One region of the Streptomyces sodiiphilus genome, then DNA from elsewhere that is predicted to be linked to it. Evidence: riboswitches for the same ligand, from Rfam matches in the RefSeq annotation. Region 1 holds a riboswitch; each other region holds the start of a gene.
The links. A riboswitch is a leader RNA that binds a small molecule or an ion and turns the genes downstream of it on or off. The one in region 1 is predicted to bind cyclic di-AMP.
Positions count from the first base shown of each region.

Region 2: another riboswitch for cyclic di-AMP. It lies ahead of ABD299_RS15870 (C40 family peptidase); the one in region 1 lies ahead of ABD299_RS17700 (M23 family metallopeptidase).
Region 3: another riboswitch for cyclic di-AMP. It lies ahead of ABD299_RS12715 (LysM peptidoglycan-binding domain-containing protein); the one in region 1 lies ahead of ABD299_RS17700 (M23 family metallopeptidase).

Region 1 is NZ_BAAAMJ010000034.1:40,967-45,357, forward strand. It holds gene ABD299_RS17690 (ABC transporter permease) at 1-404, shown strand, start outside; gene ABD299_RS17695 (CapA family protein) at 394-1,563, opposite strand; gene ABD299_RS17700 (M23 family metallopeptidase) at 1,731-2,690, opposite strand; cyclic di-AMP (ydaO/yuaA leader) riboswitch at 2,754-2,977, opposite strand; gene ABD299_RS17705 (dipeptidase) at 3,338-4,391, opposite strand, start outside.
Region 2 is NZ_BAAAMJ010000031.1:53,973-58,363, reverse strand. It holds gene pcrA (DNA helicase PcrA) at 1-894, opposite strand, end outside; gene ABD299_RS15875 (DUF1707 SHOCT-like domain-containing protein) at 955-1,596, shown strand; cyclic di-AMP (ydaO/yuaA leader) riboswitch at 1,848-1,989, shown strand; gene ABD299_RS15870 (C40 family peptidase) at 1,996-3,234, shown strand; gene ABD299_RS15865 (hypothetical protein) at 3,345-3,695, opposite strand; gene ABD299_RS15860 (DsbA family protein) at 3,842-4,391, shown strand, end outside.
Region 3 is NZ_BAAAMJ010000026.1:137,742-142,132, forward strand. It holds gene ABD299_RS12705 (cytochrome P450 family protein) at 1-666, shown strand, start outside; gene ABD299_RS12710 (transglycosylase family protein) at 755-1,756, shown strand; cyclic di-AMP (ydaO/yuaA leader) riboswitch at 1,976-2,184, shown strand; gene ABD299_RS12715 (LysM peptidoglycan-binding domain-containing protein) at 2,188-2,853, shown strand; gene eno (phosphopyruvate hydratase) at 3,093-4,373, shown strand.

The sequences.
Region 1 (4,391 bases):
TGGGGTGGCAGTGGCATCGCGGCGCGGGGCCCGCGCTGCTGGCGGTGGCGCTGGTGCTGCTGCTGCGGGTGGCGGTCACCTGGGTCGGCATCTGGCTGGGGCTGATGGTGGCGGACCCCGACCTGGTGGGCGTGATCGTCTTTCCTCTGGCCTTCCCGCTGACGGCGGTGTCCAACGTGTTCGTGGCTCCGGAGCTGATGCCGGGGTGGCTGGGCACGGTGGCGGAGTGGAACCCGCTGTCGTCCACCGCGGCGGCCGCCAGGGAGCTGTTCGGCAACCCGGGCACGGGCGGCGAGTCGTGGATCGCCCAGCACCCGCTGGTGCCGGCCGTGGTATGGCCGGTGCTGCTGATCGCCGTGTTCGCTCCGCCGGCGGTCCGCCGGTACCAGCGGCTCAGTCGCTGACCTCCCGCAGCAGGGTGAGGCCGTGCTCGGCCGCGCCGCGGCTCTCGACGATGTCGGTGGTGCGCTCCAGAGCTGTGGCCAGTTCTCCGGGCCCGGCGGTTCCGGGGTCGCCGCCGTCGAGCACCGCGGCGGCGACATCGACCACCCCGACCGGGAAGGCGTCGGTCTGCAGCAGCGGCAGGTACTCGGCGCCGGTGGTGGTGAACCCCCCGCCGTCCCGGTTCTCGGTCACGGTGAAGCGCACCAGCAGCCCCTCCTGCTGCGGCTGCCCCGGCTTGCGGTGGGCGGACATCAGGTTGCCCAGGCCGTAGACGACCCACTTGCCGCCGATGTGCTCGACGGGCTGGACGACGTGGGCGTGGTGGCCGAGCAGCAGGTCGATGTCGGGGGAGGCCAGCAGGCGCGGGGCGGTCTCCAGCTGGTCCTGGTTCGGCTCGTGCCGGTACTCGTCGCCCCAGTGCATCGCGGCGACCACGAACTCCGCTCCCTCCTTCCGGGCACGGGCGGCGTCGGTCAGGATGCGGTCCTCGTCGATGAGGTTGCCGCGCCAGGCGTCCCCGCCGGGGTGCGGGATGCCGTTGAAGCCGTAGGTGTAGGAGAGGAGTGCGACGGTGACCGGCCCCGCCGGGGTGTCCGCCTCGATCAGGGTGGTCCGTTCCGCCTCCTCAGGGCTGCGGGCGGAGCCGGCGTGGGCGAGGCCGGCGGAGTCCAGGAGGTCCAGGGTGCGGTCCACGCCTTCGGCCCCGGCGTCGAAGGTGTGGTTGGAGGCGGTGGTGCAGGCGTCGTAGCCGGTGCTCACGAGGGCGGGGACGATGGTGGGCGGGCCGGAGAACATGGGGTAGCCGCGGTAGGGGCCGCCCTCGGGGGCGAGGGGGGTCTCCAGGTGACAGACGGCCAGGCCGGCGCCCGAGACGACAGGGGCGATCCTGGCGAGCTGCGGGGCGAAGTCCTCGGGGCCCGCGCCGGATTGGGCGGCGTCGTCGCGGGCCTGGTTCCACAGCCGCTCGTGCAGGAGGATGTCGCCGGTCGCGACCAGGGTGAACTCCCTGGGTTCCACGACGGGGGGCGGGTCGTCGCCGGGTGGAGCACCGCCGGCTCCGGTGCCGGCACCGGAGTGGCCGGTGCAGGCCGTGACAGGGAGCAGGGCCACGAGGAGCACGAGGAGGATTGTCCGTGTGATGCGGGCGGGTGCGGCAAACGCATTATTCATATGAAGATCTGACAGTATGCGTTACTGTCTCGCATGTTCTGACACTCCGGACGGCCTACGGGCCCTTCCCCGTCGTGCGGCGGGGAAGGGCCCGTAGGACGCGTGGCGCCGTCAGGTCAGATGCTGACCCCGTTGGCCCGCAGGTAGGCCAGCGGGTCGATGTCCGAACCGTAGCCGGAGCCGGTGCGCACCTCGAAGTGCAGGTGCGGGCCCGTGCTGTTGCCGGTCGAGCCGACCAGACCGATCTGCTGGCCGGCCGAGACCGACTGGCCGGCGGAGACCGAGATCGCCGACAGGTGGGCGTACTGGCTGTAGCGGCCGTCGTTGTGCCGGATGACGACCTCGTTGCCGTACGCACCGCCCCAGCCGGCCGAGACGACCGTGCCGTTGGTGACGGCCTTCACCTGGGCACCGGAGGGAGCGGAGAAGTCCACGCCGGTGTGGTAGCCGCTGGACCACAGCGAGCCGGTGGCCCCGTAGGCGGTGCTCGGCGAGGCGGCGACCGGGGCGGTGAAGCCGGTGGCGGCCGGGGCGGCGGGGGCCGCCGGGGCGGCCGCGCTGCCGGCGGAGGACTGCGCCGAGGACTGCGCGGAGGCCGCGGGCTTCTCCTGCTGCTCCGCCTTCGGCTCGGCCTTGGGCGCGGGCTTCGACTCGGCCTTCGGCTTGGCGTGCTTCGGCTTCGCCTTGTGCTCGGTCTTCGGCGCGGCCTTCTGCCGCGGCAGCACCGCCTGGCCGTCCAGGGACAGCTCCTGGCCGGGGTGGATCAGGTCGGGGTTGCCCCCGATGACCTCGCGGTTGCTCTCGTACAGGCCCTGCCAGCCGCCCTCGACCTCCTGAGCGGTGGCGATGCCGAAGAGGGTGTCCCCGCTGACGACGGTGTAGGAACCGCTCTCCTCGGCGACGGTGGAGGGGGCGGCGGTCTGCACGAAGGTCTGGGGCGCGGCGGCCTGCGGAGCCGCGGCGGAGACCACCGGACCGGAGCCGAACGCCGCGGCGGGGGCCACGGCGGGGGCGGCGTTCGCCTGGCCGGCGGCCACCAGCGGAAGCGCCACGCCGGCGCCGCCGGCGGTGAGCATCAGGGAAATGCGGGATATGCGACGCGCCCGGGGGCGACGGTGACGTCCGCGTGCGGACATAGGTGTGCTCCTCTCCGACGCCTGCGAGGTGAGCTGTCGGGTTCGGGCCGGAAAGGTGCCCGGCCGCAGACGGACCCGGCGCAAGGCGTCGGATCCGGCAGGCGGCTTCACCCCGAGCCGGTACGCGCGTGACCGCGCCGTCCGGCAGAAAGTGGGTCCCCCGCTCCTGTCATACGGAAGTGCTCATGCGTCCCCCACCCGGTGACAGGATTCGGCGTCCGGTGGCGGGCCGCCGCGGAGGCGCGGCGACGGCATGCACGTTAAGCACAACAATCGGGACAACACAAGAAAGCGGGCACAGTCTGATCATGATCGGAAATACTCCCCCGCCATTTCGGTCACCGAGCGCATTCGGGACACCACCTGCAGCCGCGCGACATCATCGCGACACACCGTCAACTTGCGGCCCGGCCTGCGAAGTCGCCTTACGGGACATGTCATGTCCCACCCACCAGGGCATGACACCCGGTTTACACCGTGACGTCGGTCACTGGCCGCCGAAAAGCTGAAGCCTTATCACACGAGATGGGCGCTGATGCCCGTTTTGATCCTCGACTCGGCCCCGGCGGCCCGAAAGGGGCCGCCGGTCAGTGGGCGGGGCCGGAGACGGGGAAGGCCATCAGGGGACGGGCGCGCTGCGCGGGATCCGCCGCCACCGCCTCGGCGTCCCGCAGCACCCGGACAGCGTTGTGCCAGGTGAGCTTCGCCAGGTCGGACTCGGACCAGCCGCGCCGCAGCAGCTCGGCGATCAGGTTCGGGTAGCCGGCCACCGACTCCAGCCCGGAGGGCAGGAAGGCGGTGCCGTCGAAGTCCCCGCCGATGCCGATGTGGTCGATGCCGGCCACCTCACGCATGTGGTCCAGATGGTCGGCGACGGTGGCCTCGGTGGCCACCGGCCGGGGATGTTCCCGCTCGAACGCGCGCTGCACCGCGCGGGCCTCCCCGGAGCCGTCCAGCGGGTGGAAGCCACGCTCGGCCAGGGCCGCGTCCGCCGCCCTGGTCCAGGCGACGGCCTCGGGCAGCACGAATTTCGGGACGAACGTCGCCATCGCGACCCCGCCGTTGGCGGGCAGCCGCTCCAGGACGTCGTCGGGGATGTTGCGCGGATGGTCGCAGACCGCCCGGGCCGAGGAGTGCGAGAAGATCACCGGGGCTTCGCTCACCCGCAGCGCGTCCCGCATCGTGGTGTCCGCCACGTGGGAGAGATCGACCAGCATGCCGAGCCGGTTCATCTCCCGCACGATGTCCTCGCCGAATTCCGACAGGCCGCCGTGCCGGGGCTCGTCGGTGGCCGAGTCCGCCCAGTCGATCGTGTCGTTGTGGGTCAGCGTCATGTACCGGACGCCCAGGCGGTACAGCGCCCGCAGCGTGGCCGGCGAGTTGTTGATGGAATGCCCGCCCTCGGCGCCCATCAGCGAGGCGATGCGGCCCTCGGCGCGTGCCGCCTCCATGTCGTCGGCGGTCAGCGCCCGCCGCAGGTGGTCCGGGTAGCGGTCCAGCAGCTGCCCGACGACGTCGATCTGCTCCAGGCAGGAGCTGACGGCGGCGTCACCGGTGAGGTCGGTGCGCACGTACACCGACCAGAACTGCGCCCCCACCCCGCCGGCCCGCAGGCGCGGGATGTCGGTGTGCAGGTGGGCG
Region 2 (4,391 bases), on a different contig from region 1:
GGATCCCACCAGCTCGCGGACCAGGGTGTACTGCGCGTGGTTGGTGTCCTGGTACTCGTCGACCAGCACGTGCCGGAACCGCCGCCGGTAGTGCTCGGCGACGTCCGGGAACGCCTGCAGCAGGTGGACCGTGGTCATGATGATGTCGTCGAAGTCCAGCGCGTTCGCCTCGCGCAGCCGCGACTGGTAGAGCGTGTACGCCTCGGCGGCCGTCTTCTCGTAGCCGTCCTGCGCCCGGGCCGCGAAGTCCTCGGCGTCGATCAGCTCGTTCTTCAGGTTCGAGATCTTCGCGCTGAACGACTTGGGCGGGAAGCGCTTGGGGTCCAGGTCCAGGTCGCGGCAGACCAGCGCCATCAGCCGCTTGGAGTCGGCCGCGTCGTAGATCGAGAAGCTGGAGGTGAACCCGAGCCGCTTGCTCTCCCGGCGCAGGATGCGCACACACGCGCTGTGGAACGTCATCACCCACATGGCGCTCGCACGGGGACCGACGAGCTCCTGGACCCGCTCCTTCATCTCGCCCGCGGCCTTGTTGGTGAAGGTGATCGCCAGGATCTGCCCGGGGTGCGCCCCGCGGGCCGACAGCAGGTACGCGATGCGGTGGGTGAGCACCCGGGTCTTGCCCGACCCGGCCCCGGCGACGATCAGCAGCGGCGCCCCGCTGTGGGTGACCGCGGCCCGCTGCTGCTCGTTCAGCCCCTCCAGCAGGGCCGCCGGGTCGGCGGGCGGCCGGGGCGCGCCGTTGCGGTAGTACGCGTCCCGCGGCGGCGCCGCGAAGTGCCGGCCGAAGAGGGCGTCGGCGTCCTCCCGCTCGGCCTCGCCCGGTCCGGGCGGAGGCGGCTCCTCACCCGCGGGTTCGAGGTCGGCCAGAACGCTGTCGTCGAAGAGGCTGCTCATTGTGCACCGAGTCTAGAACGCCCTGTCGGTCCCGGGCCCGGGCCTCCGTAGAATCCGGCTATGACCGAGCCCTCCCATGACCCCGCCCGAGCCGAGCCCCCTTACGCCGGTCTGCGTGCCTCGCACGCGGACCGTGAGGCGGTCGCCGAGCGGCTCCGGGAAGCAGCCGGCGACGGCCGGCTGGACCTGGACGAGCTGGAGAGCAGACTGGAGCGCGCGCTCACCGCCAAGACCTACGGGGAACTGGAACCGCTCACCGCCGACCTGCCCGCCCCCGGCGGGGCCGTGCCCGCGCTGCCCGGCCTGCCGGCCCCCGGGGACGAGAAGCCGCTGGTGATCAAGGCGGGCTGGGCCGGGGCCGCCAAGGATGGGGCCTGGCAGGTGGCCTCCCGCATCGTCGTGCACGGCTCGGTGGGCGGCGCGAAGCTCGACTTCACCCAGGCGCAGCTGGGCGGCCGGCGCCTGATCGAGATGCGGGTGAGCGCCGGGGTGGGCGGTGTGGTCGTCGTGGTCCCGCAGGGCTGGGAGGTACGGACGGACGACATCGACCCCGGGATGGGCGGCGTCAGCAACAAGGTCACCGATCCGGGGCAGCCCGGTGCCCCGGTTCTGCACATCAGCGGGGCGGCGGACATGGGCGGCGTGAAGGTGCGCCACCCCAACCGCTGGGAACGCCGCCGGCTGCGGCACTGCGCCTCCTGACCCCGGGACACGGGTTCCGGAGGCTCCGTTTCCGCCGCCGGGTGCGACCGCCCGGCGACGCTGCGTCCGGATAACGAATTGGTTTCGGGCATTTGGCACAGCGCCCTTCCCAAACCCGCCCGGGGGTGGCTAGCGTGCAGCGCCAGGTGGCTCGCTCCACTGCCGTCGAACCCGGCGGCACGGGCCGCCTCCGCCTAGTCCGGCCTGCGCCGGAGCCGGGGACCCACCCTCGTCCGCCCGTTGCCGGGCGGGCAGGTCCCACGCTGTCCCCCGGGACAGTGGGGGCTCGTCCCCCAGGGGCGAATCGGGCCGCATCGCGAGGTGCGACCCGTAGGGCAGCCTTCCGAAGCCCGAGCCCGACAGCTAACCCGGTCAGCGGTCCCGGAAGGAGAGACGGCCTTGGGTTCCCACCGCAAGCCGCGCACCGGACTGTTCGACTCGCCCGCCGCCCGACGGGGTGCCATGGGGGTCGGCGCCGCGGCCCTCGCCTCGGCGACCCTGCTGAGCCAGCACGCCTACGCCGACGACAACGATTCCCCGGCGGTCGAGGAGCAGCGGAACCGGGCGGACGCCGCCGCCGAGCGGGCCGCCGGCGTCAAGGAGCGCGTGGACGCGCTGTACCGGCAGGCCGGCACGGCGACCCAGGAGTACAACGCCGCCGACGAGGCCGTCACCGCCCAGCAGGAGAAGGCCGACGCGCTCCTGGACAAGGCGGCCGAGGCCGCGGAGCAGGTGAACGAGGCCCGGCGCGAGCTCGGGCAGTTCGCGGCGGCCCACTACCGCACCGGCGGCCTGGGAGAGACGGCGACACTGCTGCTCGCCGACGACCCGCAGAGCTACTTCGACACCCGGCGCACGCTGTCGCGGATGACCGAGCGCCAGCACCGGGCCCTCGACGACTACACCCAGCGGCAGGCCGAGGCGGCCGAGCAGCGCCGGGCGGCGGCCGGGGCGCTGGAGGAGCTGGAGGAGCGGCAGCGCGAGCTGCGGGAGAAGAAGGAAGAGGTCCAGGGCAAGCTCGGGGCCGCCCGCACCCTGCTGGCCGAGCTCACCGCCGAGGAGAAGAAGGAATTCGAGCGCCTCGAACGGCTGGAGGAGGAAGAGGCCGAGCGGCGGGCCGAGGCGGAGCGCCAGGAGCGCGAGGAGCGGGAGCGCCAGGAGCGCGAGCAGGCCGAGCGGGAACAGGCCGAGCGCGAGCAGGCCGGGGAGGACGGCTCCGGCCAGGGATCGGGAACCGGCACGGGCGGCGGTACCGGGGGCGGCACGGAAACCCCCGGCGACTCCACCGGCACCCGGGCCCAGCAGGTGATCGCCTTCGCGGAGGCCCAGATCGGCAAGCCCTACGTGTGGGGCGCCACCGGCCCGAACTCCTACGACTGCTCCGGGCTCACGCAGGCCGCCTGGCGGCAGGCCGGTGTGGAGCTGCCGCGGGTCACCTTCGACCAGGTCAACGTCGGCACCAAGGTCGCCAGGGCCGATCTGCGGCCCGGTGACCTGGTCTTCTTCTACTCCGACGTCAGCCATGTCGGGATCTACATCGGCGACGGCAAGATGATCCACGCCCCCAAGCCCGGTGACGTCGTCAAGGTCGAGTCGATCGACTACATGCCCTGGCACAGCGCCAACCGGGTCGGCTGACCCCGCCGCACGGGCCGGGACCCGGCCTCCGGGCCCGCACCCGGCGAGAAGCCGCGCCCGTCCCCACCGGGCGCGGCTTCCGCGTCAGTCCTCCGCGACGGCGGGCGCGCTCACCACAGGGTGGCGATGAAGATGTTGGCGATCGTCAGCAGGCCGATGGTGCCGAACACACCGGGCGGGACGCGCTCGTCGTCGCGCTTGAGGTAGGCCAGGGCGGTCAGCGCCACGAGCACGACGAGCTTCACCGTGATCTTGATGTGGTTGAGGTCCGCCCCGTCCGCCTCGTTGAGCCCGACCAGGATCAGCCCGGTCACCAGCATGGTGCCCGCGCCGTGCAGGATGGCGGGCACGATGCGGGCCTCTCCGGTGCGCATGGCCTTCATCTGGACGAGGAAGCCGCCCAGCAGGGCGCCGATGCCGATGATGTGCAGGGCGAGAAAGATGCCGATCAGAATGTCCATGGTGCGGAGGTTACTGGTCCGTCCCGGGCGGTCCGCAGGCACGTATGCTGGTCGGCAGGCACCGGTGAGCCCGGCCGGACGCGCGTCCGTCGCGCGGGACACGCCCCACGCCCCGGAACCCCAGGCGCGCACAGGAGTTCTCACACATGCCCACCCCCTCCTCCGCTTCCTCCTCCACGTCCTCGCGGAGGCGCTCGGTCACCGTGATGGCACTGGTCGTCGTGCTGGTCGGAGCGCTGGCGCTCGGCGGCCTGTCCGCGCTGGGCGGCGACCGCTCCGGCGACAGCGCCGCGACCGGTGACGGCCGGGGAGCGGACGAGGAGGGGCAGACGGTCCAGCCGCTGCCCGACGATCACCCGGTGCACGCCCTCGCCCGCCGCGACGGGGACGACCCGCTGGCCCGCGGGGACGCCGACGCCCCGATCGTGATGATCGCCTACATCGATTTCCAGTGCGCCCTGTGCGGCCGCCACGCCCGGGTCACCGAGCCGAAGCTGGTCGAGGAGTACGTGGAGAGCGGCGTCCTGCGGATCGAGTTCCGCAACTTCCCGGTCTTCGGCCCGGAGTCCGACACGGCGGCCCGCGCCGCCTGGGCTGCCGGGGAGCAGGGCATGTTCTGGGAGTTCTACACCGTCGCCTTCAGCGAGGACGCCCACCAGCACAGCGGCCGGTTCGACGAGGAGGGCGTCATGGAGA
Region 3 (4,391 bases), on a different contig from region 1:
CTGGGGGAGCTGATCCAGCGCAAGCGGAAGAATCCGGGTGATGACCTCATCACCGCCCTGATCCGGGCCTCGGATCACGGTGAGCATCTCACCGGGGAGGAGGCCGCGGCGATGGCCTTCATTCTCCTTTTTGCCGGTTTTGAGACCACCGTGAATCTCATCGGCAACGGGCTGCACGCGCTGTTCCGGAACCCCGCCCAGCGGGAGCTGCTGGAGCGCTCGCTGGAGGCGGGGGACGACCGTGTGCTGTCGGCCGCGGTGGAGGAGCTGCTGCGGTTCGACGGCCCGGTGGAGCTGGCGACCTGGCGGTTCGCGACCCAGCCGCTGGTCCTGGGCGGGTGCCGCATCGAGCCGGGGGACCCGGTGCTGGTGGTGCTGGCGTCGGCGGACCGGGACCCGGACCGGTTCGCCGACCCGGACCGGCTGGATCTGACGCGGCGGGACAATCCGCATCTGGGGTACGGGCACGGAATCCATTACTGCCTCGGCGCCCCCTTGGCCCGGCTGGAAGGGAAGACGGCGATTGCCACGCTGCTGCGGCGATTGCCCGGTGTCCGGCTTGCGGTGGATCCCGGCGATCTGCGGTGGCGTGGCGGTCTGATCATGCGTGGACTCCGGTCACTTCCGGTGGAATTCGACCCGGCGAAGGTGACGCAAAGTCAGTAGTGTGATCTCCGCGTGATATCGGTGGGACCGACTTGTGATGGGGCCGCGAAACGGGCTAGGTTCTGCCCTCAACCGCAACGTTGTTCGCATGAGAGGTCCGCACATGCTCTCCGGGAACGGCCGTCACCGTCGCCCTCGCCAGGCTCCCGCTTTTGTCGTCGCAGCAGGCGTCACCGGCGCCGGCCTCGCGATGCCACTGCTGGGGGCGGGTGCCGCCCAGGCGGTCACCGGGGAGACCTGGGATCTGGTCGCCGACTGCGAAAGTGACGGCGTGTGGAGCGCCGACACCGGCAACGGGTACTACGGCGGCCTGCAGTTGACGCTGGGAATGTGGGAGGAGTTCGGCGGTCTGGACTTCGCCGAGCGCCCCGACCTCGCCAGCCGCAGTCAGCAGATCACCGTGGCCGAGCGCATTCTCGCCGCCCAGGGCCCGCAGGCCTTTCCTACCTGCGCGGTCACCACGGGCCTGTGGCAGGAATCGCGCAAGGCCGCCGGAGGGGAAGGCGGGAAGGAGAGCCGGGAGCCGGGCGCGGATGAGGCCGACGGCACCGGGCGCGAGCCGGGAGAGCGGACCGGCGCGACCGGGCACGAGGGTGGCCAGGGGAACGGCCGGGAGCGGGCCGGCTCCGGCGCCGGGGAGACGCCGGAGGGGGCCGAGGCCGGAGACTCGGCGGACCGGCAGCGCGCCGGCGCCGGAGCCGGCGGCGCGCGGGACGGCCGGACCGGCGGCTCGACGGGCGAGGCCCCCGAGGAGCGCGAGGGGGAGGCGTGGGCCGGAGAAGAGGCCGGCGCCGGGGAACGGGGTCAGGAGGCCCCGGGCGGCAAGCACCGTGGCCTGCCGGACCCGCAGGAGGACGAGCGTGCCCAGGAGGCCGGATCGGGGCGCCACGCGGACCGTGGCCGGTCCCGGGAGCAGGCCGCCGACGCCTACGAGGTCCGGGCCGGCGACTCGCTGTCCCTGATCGCGGACCGGCAGGCGGTCCCGGGCGGCTGGCCTGCCCTCTATGAGCTGAACGAATCGGTCATCGGTGACAATCCAGACCATATCCTCCCGGGTCAGGAGCTGGACTTGGACGTCATGGCGCGTTAGGCCGTGAGCCACCGGAGGGATTTCCCTCTCGCGTAAGTGTGACCATCCTCTCGAACTTCCATGAGACTGTCCGGGTGGTCCGCACTGTCCGTTTAGTCCTTGACCTGCGAAGACATGTGATCGTTCCAGTCAAGCAGCGGCGTGTCGGTGATCTTCATCGTTCTTGAATCGTTAGGCGCGGTGTGCCTACTGTCCCTCTGCCCGCCAATGCGGGCACCGAGGGTCGAAACGCCGAATCCTGCCGCCGGCCCCGGAAGTCCGTCGTGCACCACCGCAGGCAGGAGCGGGGGACCCAGGTAAGTGCCGGTCCGGGCATCGCTGTCCGGAACGGCTTGGGGTGAAGCCGGAGCAGGAGAAACGTTCCGTCCGGCCGGGTAGCTCACACCCGAACCCGACAGCTCACCTCGCAGGCGTCGGTGAGAAGGAGCGTCATGCTCTTTTCGGGCAAGGGTCGCCACCGCCGTCCGTCCAAGCCGGCCCGTGTGGCCGTCGCGGCCGGAGTGACCGGCGCAGTCGTCGCACTTCCGATCGTGGGCGCGCAGAGCGCCCAGGCCGCCTCCGTGGAGACCTGGGACGCCGTCGCCCAGTGCGAGTCCACCGGCAACTGGTCCATCAACACCGGCAATGGCTACTACGGTGGCCTGCAGTTCTCCCAGTCCAGCTGGGAGGCCGCGGGTGGCACCCAGTACGCCTCGCGCGCCGACCTGGCCACCAAGGGCCAGCAGATCGCCACCGCCGAGAAGCTGCTCGCCATGCAGGGCCCGGGCGCCTGGCCGCACTGCGGCCAGAAGGCCGGGCTGTCCGCCGGCGGCCCGTCCGCCAATGTGGACGCCGGGAGCGGTCAGGGCGGTGCCGCGCCGCAGCAGCAGGCGGCCCCGGCGCAGCCCGAGCAGCAGCAGGCCCCGGCGCAGCCCAAGCAGCAGGCCCCGGCCCCGTCGGGTCAGGCCGGCCAGCAGTACGTGGTCGAGGCCGGCGACACCCTGGGCCGGATCGCCGATGCCCACGGCACCACCTGGCAGCAGGTGTACGAGGCCAACAAGTCCGTGGTCGGTGGCGACCCCGACCTGATCTTCCCCGGTCAGAAGCTCTCCCTCTGAGCCACGGCGACCCGTCCGGTGGAGGGCCCGCGCCACGGCGCGGTGCCCTCCACCGGGTTTTCTTCACCTTGTAAACAAAAAGATGGCATCTGCTCCGACCAGGGCGAATGCGGGCCGACGCCGTCCACGGGGCGAGCTGAGGAGACGTTCCGCGCCCCCGGCCGGTTAGGCTCAGGGGGCTGAAGACCGCTTCCCCGGCCCGGCCGGGCCGGCAATCGTCCCCTATGAAGGAGATGCTCGTGCCGTCCATCGACGTCGTCGTAGCCCGCGAGATCCTCGACTCGCGAGGCAACCCCACGGTCGAGGTCGAGGTCGGCCTCGACGACGGCAGCACCGGCCGCGCCGCGGTGCCCTCCGGTGCCTCCACCGGTGCCTTCGAGGCCCTGGAACTGCGTGACGGTGACAAGGCCCGTTACCTCGGCAAGGGCGTGGAGAAGGCCGTCCTGGCCGTCATCGAGCAGATCGGCCCGGAGCTGGTCGGGTACGACGCCACCGAGCAGCGCCTCATCGACCAGGCGATGTTCGACCTGGACGCCACCCCGGACAAGTCCTCGCTGGGCGCCAACGCCATCCTGGGCGTGTCGCTGGCCGTGGCCCACGCCGCGTCCGAGTCCCGCGACCTCCCGCTCTTCCGCTACCTGGGCGGCCCCAACGCGCACCTGCTGCCGGTCCCGATGATGAACATCCTCAACGGCGGCTCGCACGCGGACTCCAACGTGGACATCCAGGAGTTCATGATCGCCCCGATCGGCGCGGAGTCCTTCTCCGAGGCGGTTCGCTGGGGCGCGGAGGTCTACCACACGCTCAAGTCGGTGCTGAAGGAGCGCGGTCTGGCCACCGGCCTGGGCGACGAGGGCGGCTTCGCCCCCGACCTGGGCTCCAACCGCGAGGCGCTGGACCTGATCGTCGAGGCCATCACGAAGGCCGGCTACACCCCCGGCCAGGACATCGCGCTCGCGCTCGACGTGGCCGCCACCGAGTTCTACAGCGACGGTGTCTACACCTTCGAGGGATCGGCGCGCACCGCCGAGCAGATGACGGACTACTACGCGGAGCTGGCCGACGCCTACCCGCTGGTCTCCATCGAGGACCCGCTGAACGAGGAGGACTGGGAGGGCTGGCAGACCCTGACCGCCCGTCTCGGCGAGCGGCTGCAGATCGTCGGTGACGACCTGTTCGTGACCAACCCCGAGCGGCTGCAGCGCGGCATCGACAACGGCTCGGCCAACGCGCTGCTGGTGAAGGTCAATCAGATCGGCTCGCTCACCGAGACGCTGGACGCCGTCGAGCTTGCTCAGCGCAACGGCTTCAAGTGCATGATGTCGCACCGCTCCGGCGAGACCGAGGACGTCACCATCGCGGACCTTGCGGTCGCCACCAACTGCGGCCAGATCAAGACCGGTGCCCCGGCCCGCTCCGAGCGGGTGGCCAAGTACAACCAGCTGATGCGCATCGAGGAGATCCTCGACGACGCGGCGGTGTACGCCGGGCGCAGTGCGTTCCCGCGGTTCCAGGGCTGAGCCCACCGCGCGGCCGGG